Regions from separate parts of the Saccharobesus litoralis genome, predicted to be linked through region 2. Evidence: predicted binding sites of a transcription regulator. Region 2 holds the regulator's gene; the other holds the start of a gene.
What was found. Region 2 encodes LexA, which represses DNA repair genes until DNA is damaged. Its sites were predicted from a motif close to TACTGTATNNNNATACAGTA; they were not measured.

Region 1 (3,437 bases), 2.0 Mb from region 2:
CACAAGCGGCAACTTGCGGTAAATGAGTGACACAAACCACTTGGGTATTATCACCAATACGGCGTAGCATTTGACCAACAACAGCGGCCGTTGCACCACTTATCCCGACATCGACCTCGTCAAATATTAAGGTAGGGGTATCGACTTTTTCAGCGGTTATCACTTGAATAGCTAAACTTATGCGCGATAGTTCACCACCTGAGGCAACTTTACTAATAGGTTGCAGGCTTTGACCTAAATTAGCGCAAACTAAAAACTCGATATTGTCTGAGCCAAGTTTACTGGGCGTTGTGGTTTTATCGACTTGGATTTTAAATTCTGCCTGTGCCATATTGAGCTCTTGCATACTGGCAGTGATCAGGCTAGATAGCTTTTGTGCAGCGGCACAGCGACTCGCATGTAATTCATCCGCCGCTTGCCAATAGCGTTGTTCGGCTTTTTCGACTTCTAGCGCTAACGTTTCACCTAGTTCACCAAATGATTTTAGCTCTAGTAATTCTGCACTGAGTTTTTCATGTTCTTGATAAAGTAGTTCAGGGGCGATCCTGTGTTTACGTGATAATTCCATGGCGGTAGACATGCGATCTTCTAGCTGCATTAAGCGCTCTGGATCAGGTTCAATACCGTCTACATAGTGGCGTAATTCGTTGCTGGCTTCTTGCAGGTTGATACTGGCTTCACTGAGCATAGACACAACGCCATTAATCGCCGCGTCTGTTGACGCTAGGTTACTCAATTTGTTGGCGATACTTTGCACCAAGCCACACGCACTGTGTTCATCACTATCATAGAGCATGGTCATGGCCATTTGACTTTCATTAAGTAAATTGACCGCATTGGATAAGCGTTTATGCTCAGCTTCAATTTGTTCAAACTCACCTTCCACTAAGGCAAATTCATCGAGTTCTGCTACTTGATATTCAATAAGCTGCAATCTGTCTGCTCGTTGCTGTTCTTGCTCTTTTAATTTGGCTAACTCATTACGTTGCATGGCCCAATACTGATAGCTGTTAAGGCTGTTTTCTAATAATTGAGTATGCCCCGAAAAATCATCAAGTAAACTGAGTTGGTATTCAGGTTTAACCAGTAGTTGATGGGCATGTTGACCATGAATATTCACCAAGTGGCGAGCTAAACTTTTAAGTTGTTGGGCGGCAACTGGCGCACCATTGACATAAGCGCGCGAACGGCCTTCAGCACTCACGGTGCGGCGAATAATACATTCGTACTCGCCTTCATCCAGTAGTTCATTTTCAACCAGCCACTGTTGGGCTGCGCTGATATTTTGAATATTAAAAGTGGCGGCTATTTCTGTTTTATTTGCGCCATTGCGTACCATGCCGGCTTCGGCTCTGTCGCCTAAGCATAAACCTAAAGCATCGATAGAGATGGATTTACCGGCTCCGGTTTCTCCTGTAATGGTGGTCATGCCAGGTTGAAATTCAATATCAAGGTTCTCAACGATAGCAAAGTCTTTAACAAACAGTTGCGTTAACATTCTCAAGCGCCTTTGTGTTTAGTTATACTGGTTGAAATTACAGTTGTTTTATACTGTATAAATACTGTATGGTCAAGAGCGTAAAAAGGAAATATCGACAAGAATTAGAGGAAAGTTGGCATCTTTTAAAATTAAGGATGCCAACGTAAATACAAGTTAATAAAGTTTGCTGCCCCAGTTCAGTTTACGGCGGATAACATTGTAGTAACTGTAATCTTTAGGGTGCAGTAACGTGAGTTTCTCTTCTTGCTTTTTAATTCGGATCTCATCACCTTTTGCCAACGGCATGGCGTTATGGCCGTCACAGGTTACTGTCATTGAGTTTTGCGGCTTGGAAATAACTAGGCGAATGCAAGAGTTCGCATCTACGACAATCGGTCGGTGAGACAACGAATGCGGAAACATAGGTTGTAAACACAGTACTTCAAGGTCTGGCGTGAGTATTGGACCACCAGCCGATAATGAATAGGCGGTTGAACCTGTTGGTGTACATACTATTAAGCCGTCAGCCCGTTGGCTAAACATAAAGTTGTCATTTATATAGACTTCGAACTCAATCATCTGTGCAACTTGACCAGAATGCAAAACAGCTTCGTTGACAGCGCTACTGCTAACAAAGCCGTTGGCACTTTTACAGGTGACATCTAATAAGAAACGTTTTTCTGAGCGATAGTCGCCCATCAAAACTCGACTTAATGTGGTTTCAAATGCATCGGGATTGAGATCAGTTAAAAAACCTAGGTTACCACGATTAACACCAATAACTGGGGTTTGTGACTTAGAGAATGCGCGGGCTGCGCCCAACATATTGCCATCGCCGCCAACGACAATGACTAAATCACAAGCCTGACCTAATTCGATAAGTTGTTCCTGACGTGCTTGCTCGTCATCACACTGACGACCGGGAGCAACCTTCACTTCGATACCGCGTTGCGTCAAAAATTCACGCAAGCGCATATAGGTTTCTGAGCTGGCTTGATTTGCTTTGCCAACGAGGCCGACAGTGGAAAATTTAGAGTTCATGAATATTCACAAATGACATTGATATTGCAAGTGTACAGCAAGTGTACAGTAATTTTTTTAAATCATTGAATTTTATATTTTTAAACATATAACTCATTTGAGTAGGGTCAAAATTTACGCAATATATGAATGATCGCAACCTTCAAATTATGAAAATGTTAGTAGAGCATTATTTACGAGACGGCCAACCGGTATCGTCGAAGTATTTGGCTCATTCAGCGGCAATTGGTGCTAGTCCTGCGACAGTGCGTAATGTGATGATGAACCTTGAAAAAATGGGGTTGTTGGCGTCTCCTCATACGTCGGCAGGGCGGATCCCAACGGCTTCGGGTTTACGTTTTTTTGTTGAACAGTTACTAACAGTCTCACCCATTGAACAACATATTCAACAACAAATGCAGCAGGCGTTAGGCTGTCAAGCCTCATCAACCGAATTATGTGCGCATGCTTCAGGTTTACTGTCAGAATTAACTGCGATGACAGGGATTGTGACCGTACCCAAACTGAATAAAGTCAAAATTGATAAAATTGAATTATTTAAGTTAACCCCAACTCGACTGATTTGTGTCATCGTTATGCATGACGGTGAAGTGCAAAATAGAGTGATCGAAACTCGACAAAACGTTTCAGATACGGTTTTACAGCAAACAATTCAGGTGATGAATTTAGCTATGGTTGGCAAGTCTTTGGATGCTGGCTTACAAAAAATGCGCGAACTCATTCAGCAAACCAATAAAGACGTTGCTCAACTTTCATCCGCTGCGTTGTCATTTACCAGTCAAGATGAAAATCAAGTATTACTCACAGGGCAAAGTCGCTTATTGGATGAGAATATTAGTTCTGAGTTGCAACGACTAAGAGCGCTGTTTGAAGCGGTTTCTGATAAACATTTGGTGATGGATATCATGGAAAAATG
Region 2 (3,437 bases):
CGGCACTTGAAGTCTTATTTTCCTAGATTATTAAGCTATACGCGGTTTATTGGGATTGCTTCTAGTGTCGTTGTTCCTATGTGTAGTTACTTAACATCTAAGCTTGGTAAACCAACCGGTATCCAATTTGTCGATTCTACAAAAATAGAGGTTTGCCATATTATCAGAGCCAAAAGAAACAAGGTGTTTGAGGGAGTTGCTAGACATGGTAAAGGCACAATGGGATGGTCTTTTGGTTTTAAGTTACACTTAGTTATCAATCACTTCGGTGAAATAGTTTCATTGAAACTAACAGAGGGGAACATAGATGATCGCAAACCAGTCCCTGAAATGACAGAGTCACTATTTGGTAAACTTTATGGTGACAAAGGTTATATTAGCAAAGCGCTATCGGGAGAGTTGCTTGAAAAGGGAGTTGAATTGATAACAACAATCCGTAAAAACATGAAGAAAAAATTCATCTCATTATGGGATAGAGCCATACTTAAAAAGCGGTTCATAATAGAAACAGTGAATGACCAATTGAAAAACATTTCGTACATTGAGCACTCCAGACACCGCAGCGCACATGGCTTTATGCTGAATTTGCTTGGCGGTTTAATCGCATATAGTTTAAAATAAGAGAAGCCATCATTAGATTTAACAGCAGAGGAACTGGAGCTATTAAATAGCAACAATTTAATGCTGGCTTAACCAGAGCTCAGGTTAATTATTGAACTAGAGTCATGAGCAGTGCTGAACTCTTTATAACAGCTTGTTATCGGATTAAAGAGGTAAATTCTGAACTATTACCAACTTTAGAAATGACTTAATGTTCATTACTTTTAGTAAATCAAATTCTGCCAAAATGATTTTTGGTATCTAAATATATAGCTAAAACCCTCAAAAGAGCTTATTTATTCAAGTTTTGACCTATTTAGTCTTTTTGGCTACGCGGTAAATTTGTAAAAGTTTATGTGCCCTGGATTTTTTCAGAAATAAACTGAACCCGACAGATCAACAATAATTTTTTATTGAATGTTTGCGTATTTGTACAGCCTGTATATACTAACAGGTAAGCAGCCATTACGGATCCACTAAAATGAAGCCACTTACTCCTCGTCAAGCAGAGATCCTGCAACTAATTAAAGATAATATTTCAGAAACTGGTATGCCGCCAACACGAGCTGAAATAGCTAAAACATTAGGCTTTAAATCACCTAATGCAGCGGAAGAACATTTAAAAGCGTTAGCACGTAAAGGCGCTATAGAAATAATGCCGGGCACGAGTCGTGGTATTCGTCTAATTGGCGCTGCTAATGATGAAAGTGAAAATGAAGGTTTGCCTTTAGTGGGTAAAGTGGCTGCGGGTTCACCTATTTTGGCGACAGAGCATGTAGAAAGCCGCTATCAAGTGGATCCCAACTTATTTAAGCCAAATGCTGACTATTTATTGCGGGTTGAAGGCGAAAGCATGAAAGATATTGGTATTATGGATGGCGATTTATTGGCTGTGCATAAAACGCAATCGGTGCGTAATGGTCAGGTTGTGGTGGCTCGAGTGGAAGAGGATGTCACGGTGAAGCGTTTTGAGAAGAATGGTGGTGAAATTTTACTTCATGCTGAAAACCAAGAGTTTGCGCCTATTAAAGTGGATTTAGCCTCAACACCTTTTGAAATAGAAGGGATTGCCGTTGGTGTTATTCGCAACACGACTTGGATGTAATAAAACCTGTTTGTTGATGTTATAGTCAAAGTGATCAGGTTTTAGGGGAAGCCGTCAAAGCTACCGCATCCGTGCTCTCGCTCCTTACCTACATCCATGTAGGCAAGCTTCGAGCCCCCATGAGCATATGCTCTACTATGTGATTGGGGTGAGTAAGCGCTGACAATGAACCATAAGACCTGAGCGAGAAGACTATATAGCCGTGCGTATCTTACGCATGGCTTGTTAGTTTCCCTTCAGTGCTTGGCTAAATTGCTGCTTTAGGCAATTGAGTTACCATTTTCTATATTGGCATCAGTGGCCTATTATCTCTTTTCATTTTTAATATCTATTTCTAAGCTTCTTATAGTAAAAAAATCCAACTGCTAGATATTTGTTCAGATAAGTAGCGAAAACCTACGTTTTTAGCGGCTTTTAGCTCTTGTTTGCCTTTCTTAAAACCTCTTTTAATTCAATAACCTTGTTAAAAAAATGTAAGTTTATTGGACGTATATCAAATTACTGTCTAATTTTTATTTGTCGGCTGACTAAAAAAGAATCAGCCACCCAGTTTATTTATTACTAGATACTGAGCTTGTCACAATAAAAAGGTGCGAACTAGCCATAAACCATTAGAGCTAGAGCGCGATTGCCAACAAGGGGAGTTGCTTGGTGAAAAAGGTTATTTTATCTCTACTCGCTTTTATTTGCTGTACGGGAGCTGTGTTAGCTGCATCTCCAGAATCGGCACCTATGCCATTAAACATGACGCGAGGCGTTACCTCTATTAGCGCAGATGTGTATGACTTACACATGCGAATTTTCTACATATGCACGGCAATTGGTGTTGTAGTGTTTGGTTTAATGTTTTGGGCGATGATTTTTCATCGTAAATCACGCGGTCATAAGGCGGCTAATTTCCACGAAAGTGTAAAAGTAGAAATAGCATGGACCGTAGTGCCGTTTATCATCTTAATTGTCATGGCAATACCGGCTACGCAGACGTTAATTGCAATGGAGGACACGTCTGAACCTGATGTCAGTATTTTGGTGACAGGCTCTCAATGGAAATGGCATTACAAGTACATGGAAAATGATATTGATTTTTACAGTGTGCTTGCAACACCTACAGAACAGATCACGGGTAAGTGGGATAAAGGGGAAAACTACTTACTTGAGGTAGATCGACCATTAGTTATCCCAACGGGTAAGAAAGTTCGTTTTTTAATGACGTCTGATGACGTTATCCACTCATGGTGGGTGCCAGACTTCGCAGTGAAAAAAGACGCTAATCCCGGTTTTATCAACGAAGCTTGGACAAAGGTTGATGTACCTGGAATTTACCGCGGTAAATGCGCTGAACTTTGCGGTAAAGACCATGGGTTTATGCCTGTTGTGGTTATCGCTAAATCACCAAGCGATTATCAAGCTTGGGTGGATATGCAAGTTGAGCAACGCCGCAAAGCCAAAGAGGAAGAGCAACGTTTGTTGGCCATGAATATGTCTATGGATGAGCTAATGGCGGAAGGGAAAAAGGTTTATCTGGCTAATTGCGCAGCCTGCCATCAGCCCAATGGTGCAGGATTACCAGGTGTATTCCCTGGGTTAGTGGGGACAGGTGTAGTGACAGGGGATATTAATACTCATATTAACGTTGTGGTTAATGGGGTCGGTGGAACGGCTATGCAGGCATTTGGTAAGCAATTAACTAAAAAACAAATTGCCGCAGTAGTGACTTACGAGCGTAACGCTT

Region 1: the regulator LexA is predicted to act here: its motif matches at 1,524-1,543, upstream of recN (DNA repair protein RecN).

Annotation. Positions count from the first base shown of each region.
Region 1 covers NZ_CP026604.1:4,792,399-4,795,835, reverse strand. Annotated here, with positions in the region: gene recN (DNA repair protein RecN) at 1-1,498, opposite strand, end outside; gene nadK (NAD(+) kinase) at 1,655-2,521, opposite strand; gene hrcA (heat-inducible transcriptional repressor HrcA) at 2,647-3,437, shown strand, end outside.
Region 2 covers NZ_CP026604.1:2,752,140-2,755,576, forward strand. Annotated here, with positions in the region: partial or broken gene C2869_RS09690 (IS982 family transposase) at 1-693, shown strand, start outside; gene lexA (transcriptional repressor LexA) at 1,082-1,705, shown strand; gene coxB (cytochrome c oxidase subunit II) at 2,357-3,437, shown strand, end outside.